2 regions of the Thermoanaerobacterium aotearoense genome follow, and region 2 is predicted to be linked to the other one. Evidence: a T-box and tRNA genes for the amino acid it is inferred to sense, from the RefSeq annotation. Region 2 holds a T-box; the other holds one or more tRNA genes.
The links. The T-box of region 2 lies ahead of leuS (leucine--tRNA ligase). A T-box ahead of a tRNA ligase gene usually reads a tRNA of that ligase, here a tRNA-Leu.
Positions count from the first base shown of each region.

Region 1: it encodes a tRNA-Leu, which carries the amino acid that the T-box ahead of leuS (leucine--tRNA ligase) is inferred to sense. The anticodon was not compared.

Region 1 is NZ_CP047602.1:2,369,175-2,375,880, forward strand. Features, by position in the region: gene GSH73_RS11860 (methyl-accepting chemotaxis protein) at 226-1,035, opposite strand; tRNA gene GSH73_RS11865 (tRNA-Leu) at 1,269-1,358, shown strand; tRNA gene GSH73_RS11870 (tRNA-Met) at 1,373-1,448, shown strand; tRNA gene GSH73_RS11875 (tRNA-Met) at 1,454-1,527, shown strand; gene GSH73_RS11880 (hypothetical protein) at 1,774-2,040, shown strand; gene GSH73_RS11885 (hypothetical protein) at 2,054-2,302, shown strand; gene GSH73_RS11890 (Ppx/GppA phosphatase family protein) at 2,444-3,361, opposite strand; gene GSH73_RS11895 (S1 domain-containing RNA-binding protein) at 3,403-3,825, opposite strand; gene GSH73_RS11900 (FtsB family cell division protein) at 3,919-4,218, opposite strand; gene yabQ (spore cortex biosynthesis protein YabQ) at 4,286-4,762, opposite strand; gene GSH73_RS11910 (putative manganese-dependent inorganic diphosphatase) at 4,915-6,534, shown strand; gene GSH73_RS11915 (MtnX-like HAD-IB family phosphatase) at 6,526-6,706, opposite strand, start outside.
Region 2 is NZ_CP047602.1:456,081-462,786, forward strand. Features, by position in the region: gene GSH73_RS02115 (M28 family peptidase) at 1-328, shown strand, start outside; gene GSH73_RS02120 (ECF transporter S component) at 346-858, opposite strand; gene GSH73_RS02125 (YjgB family protein) at 1,048-1,752, shown strand; T-box leader at 1,808-2,001, shown strand; gene leuS (leucine--tRNA ligase) at 2,049-4,493, shown strand; gene tlp (small acid-soluble spore protein Tlp) at 4,515-4,784, opposite strand; gene GSH73_RS02140 (aldose epimerase family protein) at 4,924-5,790, shown strand; gene GSH73_RS02145 (inorganic phosphate transporter) at 5,873-6,706, shown strand, end outside.

The DNA.
Region 1 (6,706 bases), 760 kb from region 2:
AAAATATATAATCTGCTTCTAAACCAGTAACTTTCCAAATAAAGCTCTCTTTCTCCGTCTATTTGGTAATACCATCTCAAATGTTTGAAACAGCAATTGACAGAAGCAAATTATTACCTCTATAAAAACAAAAGCACTCCTGCAAAATAAGCAGAGGTGCGCTATAAATTCGGATTTTTGTTTTGAGCAGAGCGAAAATGAAAAATCCACACTGCTTTTATAATCCTACAAACTTCTAGATAGATCTTCTAAAAGCCGAGAAGTAGCACTTAATTCCTCTATAGAAGAACTAATTTCTTCAAAAGCGGTAGCTTGCGTCTCAAAAAATGAACTTGATTCATTTATTTTGTCAGATATACTTTTTATGGATTCCTGTATTTTTTCTAATATCGAGTCTATTCTACTTATTGATTCACTGCTGCTATTAGATAGCTTTCGTATTTCTTCAGCAACTACACTAAAGCCTTTACCCTTTTCGCCAGCTCTTGCAGCCTCAATAGCCGCGTTCAAACCTAATAAATTCGTCTGTTTAGAAATGTTTTGAACAAATTTTAAAACATCATCAGTACCTTTCGTATTTTCAATAGCTTTATTTACTTCTTCCAATATCTTAGTATTAGAATTAACTACAATCTCAACTCCAGAGGAAACCTCCTGAATTGATGAAGATATTTGCTCAAGTGATGATGCCAAACTTTCTGATAGTGACAATACTTTATGTCTTTTCTCTAAACTTTTCCCCATAAGTAGGACTCCAATTACAGTGTTATCGTAATCTTTTATAGGGATAGCATATGACTTAAATGGCACTCCATATACTTCTTTTGGTACATCTTTTATAATATAGTTTCCAGTTCTAAGAGCTTCAAAGGCTGCTCCACCCTCTGGAATTGCATCGCCTACTTTTGCATTAATAGGAAGCTCATCGCAATTTTGTATTTCTAAATATTTTTCATTATCTACAATAGCAAAAGATACACTGTCCTCAAAAAGCAAAGGTAAAAAAGCTGTTAACTTATGAAAAAAGTCAAGCATCTCATCTTTAGATATAGTTATCAATCTTAACCCTCCTTGAGTTGTTAATTTTTTAACTTCTTGTAAAGTACTATAATAAATTATATAAAATTAACGACTTTTGTCAAATTTAGTTAGTATATTTAAATCCCGAAAAGACATGATTTCATTTGCAACACAAACTATATTCATAAAGGTATTGACTTATTGTTCTTTATGTAATATAATTAATGATGTCGCTGGTTGATGTGAGTGCCGGAGTGGCGGAACTGGCAGACGCACAGGACTTAAAATCCTGCGGGCCTTTAAAGCCCGTACCGGTTCGATTCCGGTCTCCGGCACCAATTAAATAGTGCATCGCGGGGTGGAGCAGTTGGCAGCTCGTCGGGCTCATAACCCGGAGGTCGCAGGTTCAAGTCCTGCCCCCGCAACCAAACATGGCGGCGTAGCTCAGTTGGCTAGAGCATGCGGTTCATACCCGCAGTGTCGGTGGTTCGACTCCACTCGCCGCTACTTCCAAGTAAAATCAACAGTTTGAGGTTTTTAAAAAACATATAGTCAAAATGAATGAGCATAATCATTTACCAAGAAAGGTGAGTGATTTTTTTATATGTTTTTTTAATATAAGATAATATTAAATACATTAAATAAACATGAAAAAAGCTTTAAAATGAGTCTTAAATACTATTGAATTTATAAACTTTATAAATTAGAATAAATCTATGAGAAAAATTTTGTGCCAAAGAGAGGTTTTTGTTGATGGAGGAAGAAAAAATTCTTTTTTTGTTGGAAAAAATCAACAATAATATAGGAGACTTAAATAAAGCAATAACTGATTTGAGGTCAGATGTAGATAGTATAAAAGAAGAAATGACTGGTTTAAAATCTGAAGTTTATAGTGTAAAAGAAGAAATGACTGATTTAAAATCTGAAGTTTATAGTGTAAAAGATGAAATGGCTGGTTTAAAATCTGAAGTTTATAGTATAAAAGAAGAAATGACTGATTTAAAGTCGGGAAGTGTATAATGTAAAAGAGGAAATGACTGATCTAAAATCTGAATTACATACTGCAAAAGAAGAAATAAAGAAACTTGGCACTAAGATTGATAATGAGATAACTGATAAAATAAGAGCTTTATTTGATGATAGACAGATTGTTCACGAAAAAATTGATGAAATAAGTGAAAAAATTGATAGAGTACAAATAGATGTAAACAACATGACGATTAAGACGTTATATCATGACAATAAAATATTGGAATTAGGACAAAAGCTGAGCAACAGGTAATCTCAGCTTTTTTGTTTTTTCTCTATATACAGCAAAATAAGCATCGGTTATTTCTTCCAAAGCTTGTAATCCATCTTTTTCTCCATTGTGGTGCATATATTATTTGCATACAGCGCCATAAATTAATTGCCTATTTTCCCATTAGTTTTTCCCATTAGTTTCTTTTATATATTTTTCTACTAAAGCGCCCTCCAAATTATCCCACTCGCTTACGGTAATTGAAGTGCAGTTCAAAAGTTTTAAAATTGTATAGACTATTATTGTGCCAGCAACGATAATATCAGCTCTTTCAGGCTGCAAGCCATTTAAAAGTCTTCTTTCGTCCAAGCTCAACGACATCATTAAATCCAGCAACCTTTTTATTTCGCTTTTACTGAGCACATATCCATGAACTAATTCTCTCGAATACATTTTTAAATCCTGTGACATAGCAGCAAGTGTTGTTATTGTGCCACCTATGACTACTATATCTGTAGGTATTTCTCGATTCTCGCTTATAAACGGCGTAAGCATGTCTGTTATATATAGGCTTATATTATTATACTCATCAATCGAAATAGGATCATTCTTTACAAATTTCTCAGTAAGTCTTAAAGCACCTATGTCAAAACTTTTTTTCACGAGGTTTTCATTAAGATATGAAAATTCTGTGCTTCCTCCACCAACATCTAAAACCAGCACATTATCTTTTTTTGTTCCGTACGAGACACCAATATATCCATAAAGGCTTTCAGTCTCACCATCTATTATATCAACATTTATACCAAGTTTTGTAAGTTCATTTATAAGACTATCAGCATTTTTAGCATCCCTAACTGCAGATGTAGCAAAAGCATATATATCTTGTACCTTGAGATTTTCAGCATCATCTAAAAAAGCTTTTATTGCATTTGCTGTTCTTCCAATAGCATCAGTGGATAATTTTGCATTTTTCGACACAGAATCTCCAAGCCTCGTTATTTTAACATCCTTCTTTATGTGTTTAATATTTTCTCCATCCACATCGCAGACAAGATGGCGGACAGAATTTGTTCCTATATCGATAACAGAACACCTCATATTAGTCCTCCCATAAAAAATCTTCGGGCTTACCCGAAGTTTTAATAACTAGCGTTTCTTTTATAACCGCCGCCTCTTCTTTTTGAATCAAAATTTTTCTTAAGCTGCTGCTGCCTTTCGTCAGAATCCTTTAAAAATTTTGATATCCTTTCTTCAAAAGATATATTATTATTCCGATTGTTATAATTGTCACCGTCATAGCCTTTGTTGCTTTTTGCCTGTTTTGGCTTTGGCAAAGCCTTTTTTATTGATAGGCTTATTCTTCCGCCCTTATCCATAGAAAGAATCTTTACCTTCACCTTGTCGTTTTCTTTCAAAAACTCGTTTATGTCTTTTACATACGTGTTAGCAACTTCTGATATGTGGACTAGCCCTGTTTTGCCTTCTGGTAATTGAACAAACGCTCCAAAATCTGTGATGTTTAGAACAGTTCCTTCAACTACCTCTCCTACCTGAAATGGCATATAAATGTTTATCCTCCCTCTTTTTATTTGATTACTAATATGTTTATTATATATTAAAAAGTCATTTCTATCAAGCATATTAAAAAATTCGCCTTAATTCGAGGAATTTTGTGTATCCTTAGCAGTATCTATAAACATTATCTCTCCTTTTTTGATAAGCCCTAATTTTTGCCTGGCTTCATTTTCGATAAATTCATCTGTCTTTATATATTTTATCTGATTATTTAATTTTTTATTCTCTTCTTCAGCAGCATTTACCTGCGTAGTAGCCGCATTCAATTTTTTATCCAGCACATTTAACGTCATTTGCTGTTTTACAAGCGTAAATAATATGTACACGACAAAAAGAATCAAAAGAGCAGGTTTTAACTTCATTTTTCTCCTTTGTTTCATGGTTAACATACCTCACACACACATTTTTAGTCTTTTAAATATATTCGACATTTATTAGAAAAATCCTTTATTTTTTTCTCTTAAAAATATTAAAATGTGATATTGTATTATTGATTAATTTACCGGGAATGCCCAGTACCTTTGAAATATATCGTAAAGGCACCGATAAAATTTTATAAATAGCAACAAATGGATATGATGCAATTTTATATACCCATATCACTGTATTTTTTATGACCTTATAAAAAAATAGCAGTATTTTCATCACAATAGGGCTTAAAAATATATCGTACAAAAGTATGCCAATCAAAAGACCAAGAAATGAATAAAACCTTATTTCTGCGTAATTACTTACATATAAAAAAAATATAAATACGATTGTAGCCAATATCCAATAGATAATATCTCCTATGTCAGTTCCAATCCTCTTTGGCCTTAGTATAAATCTAAACAATTTATATATATCGTATAAAATAGCGATTATTATGCCACCATATAACATGACAAGAAAAGAATAAAGTTGACTCTCAACATTCATTACCATTTACATTATACCTCCTCATATTATATTATATTTATGTGGGAATTTGATATGATTCATTTAATGCGCCAACCGATATTCATGACAATCTTACATAACTTTCAATCTTAAACAATTTGCGAAGTTTAAAAATCTAAACAAAGGAGAAATTGAATATGAGTGTTGTATTTGTTTCAGGGCATAAAAATCCAGATACTGATTCCATTTGTTCAGCGATCGCATACGCCAATTTAAAGAGAATAGCTGACAAAATAGATGCAGTACCAGTAAGGCTTGGGCCTATTAACAGGGAAACGCAATTTGTATTAGACTATTTTGATGTAAATGAACCACTATTGATAGACAATGTATATACTCAGGTTGGCGATATTGCTTATGATAAACCACTTACCATAAGCGAAAAAGCACCAATGTATGAAGCTTGGAATATTTTATTAAGTAACAATTCCAAGACAATTGTGGTTGTAGATGATGAAAATAAATTAAAAGGCATTGCAACTATGGGAGACCTTGCAAAAGCATACCTGACATCATCACATGAGTTGTCAAATTACACTATCCCAGTTGAAAACATCATAAAGACATTAAACGGAAAGCTAATCTTAAAGAATGAAGAATTTGTAAGAGGCGATATAATTGTCGCCGCCATGCAAACGCAAAGTGTGGTAAGCAGAATAGAACCTGGCATGACATTAATCGTAGGAAACAGAGAAAACATCCAATTAGAATCAATAAAAAAAGGCGCAAAGACCATAATAATCACTGGTGGTGAAGCCCCATCGAATGCAGTCATAGAAGAAGCAAAAAAGTTTGACTCCACTTTAATAGTAGTACCTTGCGACACTTTTGATACCATAAAGCTTATAAACCAATGCTTGCCTGTATTACTTATAATGATCAAAGATGACATTGTCACATTTAAAGACAGTGATTACATAGATGATGTAAGACAGACAATGTTAAAATACAGATATAGAAATTTCCCTGTGGTTGATGATGAAGGGAAAGTATTGGGTCTATTGGCAAGGCGTCACATATTGGACTATGAAAGAAAGAAAATAATACTTGTAGATCACAACGAATTGTCTCAAGCCGTTGATGGGATAGAGGATGCTACTATCCTTGAAATCATTGACCACCACCGAGTTGGCGGCATTGAAACAAATCAACCTATACTATTTAGAAACCAGCCTGTAGGCTGTTCTTCTACAATAATCAATAAAATCTATGAAGAGAGAGGTATAACGCCAGATAAGCGTATTGCAGGGCTTATGTGTGCAGCCATATTATCAGACACGCTTGTATTCAAATCGCCAACATGCACACCAGAAGATATACGAGCGGCAAAAAAATTAGCTGAAATAGCTGAGATAGATATAGAGTCTTTCGGCAAAGAGATGTTTGAAGCCGGCACATCCTTAAAAGGCAAAACAGTTGAAGAGATATTTTATACCGACTTTAAAGAATTTTTAATCGGCAACTTAAAAGTTGGCATAGGACAAGTCAATACACTGTCAAGCATCGGAAATCTTAAAGATGATCTTCTTAAATTCATGGAAGAGGAAAGAAAAAACAAAAGCTTTGATATGCTTTTGCTAATGCTGACAGATATAATCAACGAGGGCTCTTTGTTCTTGTTTGCAGGCAATCACAAGGAGTTATTAGAAAGAGCATTTAACATAAATATCGATGACAATCATTTTTACCTTCCATACGTCATATCGAGAAAAAAACAAGTTGTACCTCCAATAGCAAAAGCGATAAACTTAAAATAGTTTATCGCTTTTTTCTAAATATTCCATGATGTCTCTAAAATCTCCAAATGGAACAAATGGAATGCCATTGTCCTCACAGTATTTTAACAACACACCTTTTGCAAAAAGCAAATCGGCATGTTTTGAAATGCAAATATCAGAGTAACCATCGCCAATATAGATAATCCGCGTG
Region 2 (6,706 bases):
AGGCATGTTAATATACAGGAAAGCGGGCAAAATGCTTTTAGACGTTGCAGATCTTATGGCAAAAGAGTATCCAAAAAATACGGTTCAGAGAAGGAGAAACCTGCTTTTGCCTACAGATGCACTGCCTGTTTTAGCAAGTGGATTCGACGCTATAGCCTTTTTATCCATGGATGAAGACGGATCTATAAAAAATTATCATTGGTTTACAGATACTATAGAAAACGTGGATTCGAAGCTTTTAAGATATGAAGAAAGCTTTTTGATAGAGTACATCTTAAGGGTGTCAAATAAAATTAGCAATTTAAAAAACGTTGAAGCAATTGAGTAGGAGTAGGGATATACCACCTACTCCTTTGATTTATTGAAATAGCCTGTCAGGATGAATATTAAAAAGATGGATAGTATTCCACCGATTATAGCAGTAGCTAACTGCGGGAATGTAAAGGCTGCTGCAATTTTTTGCGGGACTTTGATGCCAAACATTACGAGGATGTACTTTACGGAAGCTGCAAGCCATAAAAATTTTACAACTGCACCTACTATCATGCCTATGATGTTGTTTTTAATAGCCGAGAAAAGCACTACGTACAGTGCATTTCCAATCATTATAAACGGTATAAGTATTGGAAAGCCCATAAGTCCTACTAAAAACGCGATAATTGGCGTCAAAAGCCCTATTGTGATGCCAGACCAGATTCCTACGAAATAAGCCGATACAATAAGCATCGCATTTACGATTGAACCTGTTACAAGCTGCGGCATCTTGATGAATTGTATGATTATAGTCAATGCCAGTAAAATAGCGGTTCTTGTTATAAATTTTGCGTCAAATTTTTTGGGTGATGTACTGTTTACCATGATATCACCTCCAATATCAATCTATTTAACTATATTTTAACACTATAGTGTAATGTTGTTAAGCAATTATCAATAAAGTATTAAAAATATTAATTATGTATTAAATCTATCTTAGAGTCATTGACGAAAGGCACTGGGCAAGGTTATCATTTGTGTGGGGGAGTAAATAAAAAAATTGGAGGCTTGATGATGAGAAAATACAGTTTATTGATAGCACTTGTTGTTATCGCATCGGTTTTTACTGGCTACCTGCTTTATAGCAATTTCAATACAAAGCAAAGGGAAAATCAACAATCGCAAAGCCAAAAAACCGCAACAAATGATATTTCTGCTTCTGATAATAATACAAATGATGTGGAAAATAGCAGCAACGACAGCAATAATGATAATGGCAGCAAACAAGATGAGAATTCTGTTTCGGAAAATCGCAACGGTGATCTGATAAATCAAATAGTAAGCCTTGCAAAAGAAGGTAAAGTAATAAACTGCGATTTTGTCACAGGCAAAACTACTATAGATGACATAGAAAAGGTGTATGGAAACCCTGACAAGCAAGAGTACATTTCGTCTGCAAAAGGAACTTATACAACTTTTACCAAAAAGGATCTTGTATTTGGATTTAATAAAGGAATGCAGGTTTTTGAAACCAGATCATTTGATCCAAGATTACAAGCTATTTCAAGAAGCGATATTGAAAATGTATTGGGGAAAGCTCCGTATAAAGCTACTGTAAGCGGCACTCCAAATCAAACTGTTTTAGGATATACGATGAATTCTGACTACAAGCTTGAATTTGTCATATCAGATACGACGAATCTTGTTGATCATGTAAATGTGCTGTATCCTGATGCAACAGTTAATTCAATGGCAGACGATCCAGGACGCAAATGGTAATCTATCTTGTTGCATTTTAAGAGCATTTGTAATAAAATATTGGTAAATATATATTGTTAATGCAATGATGTGGAGTAGTAAGCTAAGACTTTTTCAGAGAGCCTTGTGACGGTGAGAAAAGGCATTGTGTTAGCTGAACTCGCCATTGAGCATGCATATTAAAAGTATGCACGGTTGTACCGTTATATGGAACAAGTGGGCTTGCGTCAAAAAGAGTGGTACCACGGAAGCGATGCTTTCGTCTCTTTATGATGTGAAGCCTTTTTTATGCAAAAAATATTAATAGGAGTGAGAAGATGGCTTATTCAAGGGATATTGATAAAAAATGGCAAAAAAAGTGGGAAGATACAAAACTATACAAATTTAATCCGGATAACATCGACAAAAAATTGTACTGCCTTGAGATGTTTTCATATCCGTCAGGCGCTAAGCTTCACGCAGGGCATTGGTATAACTACGGGCCTGCTGATTCATGGGCAAGGATGAAAAGGATGCAAGGATATGAAGTCTTTCATCCAATGGGTTTTGACGCGTTTGGATTGCCGGCAGAAAACTACGCCATAAAGACAGGCATACATCCACAGGATTCCACGCTTCAAAACATAAAGACGATGGAAAGACAGTTAAGAGAGATGGGCGCCACATTTGATTGGGATTATGAGGTTATAACCTGTTTGCCAGATTACTACAAATGGACACAGTGGGTTTTCTTGCAACTGTATAAAAAAGGGTTGGCTTACAGGAAAAAGGCTCCTGTCAATTGGTGTCCAAGCTGCAAGACAGTCCTTGCAAATGAGCAAGTTGTAGAAGGCACTTGTGAAAGATGCGGTTCTGAAGTGACTAAAAAGGATTTGACTCAGTGGTTTTTGAAAATAACTGAATATGCAGAAGAACTTTTAGATAAGCTTGATGAGCTGGACTGGCCTGAAAAGACGAAAATGATGCAGAGAAACTGGATAGGAAAATCTGACGGTGCTGAGATAGAATTTAAAGTCGACGGAAAAGACATATCGTTTAAAGTTTTTACAACAAGAGCTGACACGCTATACGGTGTTACATATGTGGTCTTGGCTCCAGAAAATGAAATAGTAGATCTCATAACGACAGATGAACACAGGAGAAATGTAGAGGATTATAAAGAATACGCCAAAAAGCAAAGCGAGATAGAGAGGCTTTCGACGGAAAAAGAGAAGACAGGTGTATTTACAGGAGCGTATGCTATCCATCCTATCACAGGCGAAAGAGTGCCTATATGGATATCCGATTACGTTCTTGCCACATACGGGACAGGCTGTGTAATGGCTGTACCTGCCCATGATGAGAGAGATTATGCATTTGCAAAGAAATACGACTTGCCAATAAAGAGAGTCATCAAGGGGAATGATGGGGTAGATGACTCACTGCCATTTGTTGAATACGGTATTCTTGTAGACAGTGGCGACTTTACAGGAAGCAAATCAGAAGATGCAAGGATAGAAATAGTGAAGACGCTTGAGAAAGAAGGCAAAGGAGCTCTTAAGGTAAACTACAGGTTAAGGGATTGGCTTGTATCAAGGCAAAGATATTGGGGAGCGCCTATACCAATAATACATTGCGAGAAATGCGGTTTGGTACCAGTGCCCGAAGAAGATCTGCCGGTGTTATTACCTTACAATGTGGAGTTTTCTCCAGATGGGGAATCACCCCTTAAAAAATCTGAGGAGTTTATGAATACTACATGCCCTAAATGCGGTGGCAAAGCATTGAGAGACCCTGATACACTTGATACATTCGTCGATTCATCGTGGTACTTCTTAAGGTATCCTGACAACAAAAACGAGAAAGAGCCTTTCAACAAAGAGCTCATTGATAAGATGCTTCCGGTTGACAAATATATAGGCGGTGCTGAGCATGCATGTATGCATCTTTTGTACGCCAGATTCGTCACTAAGGCATTGAGAGACTTAGGATATCTTGATTTCGATGAACCTTTTAAATCTCTCATACATCAGGGAATAATTTTAGGGCCTGATGGAAACAAGATGAGCAAATCAAGAGGCAATACAATATCACCTGATGAATACATTAATGAATATGGATCGGACGTATTTAGAATGTACTTGATGTTTGGATTTGCCTTTACTGAAGGGGGCCCGTGGAATGATGACGGTATAAAAGCTATGTCACGCTTCATACAGAGAATTGAAAGGCTTGTAGACAAATTCATAGAGGATAAAGGCAAAGAAAGTAAAGATGAGATTTCAAAAGATGAGAAGGAACTTAACTATGTGAGAAATTATACGATAAAGAGCGTAACAGAAGATGCCGAAAAGTTCCAGTTTAATACTGCTATAGCAAGGATAATGGAGCTTGTAAATGCCCTTTATAAATACGATGCTGACGTGGAAATCAAAAACACAAGATTGTACGAGGAAACTGTAGCAGATCTTATAAGGCTTTTGGCACCTTTTGCGCCACATTTTGCAGAAGAGATGTGGGAGAAAATAGGATACGGCTATTCTGTTTTTAATCAAAAATGGCCAAAATACGATGAAAAAGCGTTAGTGAAAGATGCCATTGAGATAGCTGTGCAGGTCAATGGGAAGGTAAGAGGAAGACTTGAAATTTCTCCAGATGCAAGCGAAAAAGAAATTCAGGATACGGCGCTTTCAGCAGAAAGCATAAAACAATACATTGATGGTAAAGAAATAGTTAAAATCGTTGTTGTAAAAGGCAGGCTTGTGAATATAGTCGTAAAATAGGCAGTTATACACTGCCTATTTTTAATCTTTTTTGTCTACGCCATTTCCGGCTTCTACTTCGTCTACGATTTCATCTCTCATACCATGGATGCTTTCAAGTCTATGGCGATTTTTTTCTTTGATTCTTGCGATTTCTTCTGGAGAAAGTTCTTCAGCATGCAATTTCAAGTAATCTTCAGCTTCTCTGTAATTTTCTATTGTATCGTGAATCATATCCTGCAATTTTCCCACGTTATCAGAACGGTCATCGGGCTTTGGAGGATTTTTGTAACGCCCTTTTTCCTCAGCCATCTCTATCACACTCCTAAAAGTATTTTTTCAAAATTATTTTTAACTTTTATATTTAATATATGTATTGAAAAAATTAGAAAAGCTTAGGGTGATTATAGTATAATAGGTTTTAGACAAAATAATAAAAGAGGTGTTGGAAATGTATAAAGTGGAAAAATATATGGATAAATTTGAAACATACAGGCTTTGTGATTTAGAAAATTATTCCTTCTTTGAAGTTGTGCCAGAGCGGGGAGGAGCTATAACGAAATTTGTATATAATGGAAACGAGATTTTATACCTTGACAAAGAAACGCTGTACGATACGATGAAGAATTTAAGAGGAGGAATACCGATACTTTTTCCTATTTGCGGGTATCTAAAAGATGAGAAATATACGATAGATGGCAGAGAGTACAACATGAAACAGCATGGTGTTGCAAGGCTTCATAAATGGGACGTAGTCAAGACAAGTGCTGATGATTCTGCATCAATAACATTGAAGTTTACAAGCAGCAGCGAGACGAGGAAAATATACCCTTTTGATTTTGAACTTATTTTTACATATATTCTCAAAAACGGAATGCTGATATTAGAGCAACAATATGTAAATAAGTCAGAGAAAAATATGATGTTTTACTCTGGATTTCACCCATATTTTTATATTGAAAATAAGTGCGATGCCTTGATATCAGTTGATTCAGATGTATGCTATGATGCAATAGATAAAAAGCAGATTGTTTTCGATGGAGAGATTGACTTTAAAAAGACGGAAGTAAATCATATTTTTGAGCCTAAATCAAATGAGTGCTTTATATTAGATAAGAAAAGAGGTATGAAAATTATTCTTGAATGGGATGAAGCTTTTAAATACGTAGTTGTATGGGCACTACACGATAAAGAATTTATATGTGTCGAGCCTTGGATGGCTAAGCCTGACTCCATGAATACAAAGGAAGATGTTGAAGTTTTAAAGCCTGGTGATGAGCTAAAAGCAGTGTTTAGCATAAGAGTGTCTATGGAATAATATTTATGGTTATGGTACATTAACGTTTTGATTCATTTGCACATAATATAATGTACCATAGGAAATGTATTGAGGTGTCAAAATGGATTTACACTATATTTTAATAGCTTTCATATTGGTGTACATCTTTATTACGGGATTCCATGATGAGGGGAATCTCATAGCTACGATTATTTCGTCAAGATCTATTGGCATAAGAAGCGCCTTTATAACGGCATCTTTAGCTCAATTTATCGGCACAGCTACTTTAAGTACTACAGTCGCATCTACCATAAGCAAAGACGTGCTTAAGCTTAAATACCTTACAATTGCTGGCAATGATCTTGAAACGATGATATTTGCAGGTTTGCTTGGTGCTGTTGTTTGGAATCTTGTCACGTGGTATATAGGTATGCCTTCCAGCTCCTCCCATGCATTAGTGGGAGGTATGATAGGGCCTTTTATAATTAAATATGGAATTGGTTCTATTAACATCTATGGAATATTGCTAAAAGTCATAGTTCCGCTTTTTTTATCTCCGGTTTTTGGCTTTTTGATAGGGTATCTGGTGATGTATTTGACAAGCCGTATTTTAAGGAGGGCTGGAGTAAAAGTCAATATTGTCTTAAAAAAGCTTCAATATTTGACTCTCTTTATTTTAAATGCTGGTCAAGGTGCTAATGATGCTCAAAAGGGAATGGGACTTATATATATATTGACGATAGGAAGCAGTCTATCAAAAAGCAGTGAATTTCATAATACGATTAAGATTTTGTCGGCTTTTATGATATCTTTTGGGCTTCTTTTTGGCGGTCTTAGAATGATTAAAAGCGTTGGAACCAGGATATACAGAGTTAAGCCTTTTCACTCTTTTAATGCGCAGGTATCGTCGCTGTTTATAGTTATAGCTGCTGCAGTATTTGGACTTCCCACAAGT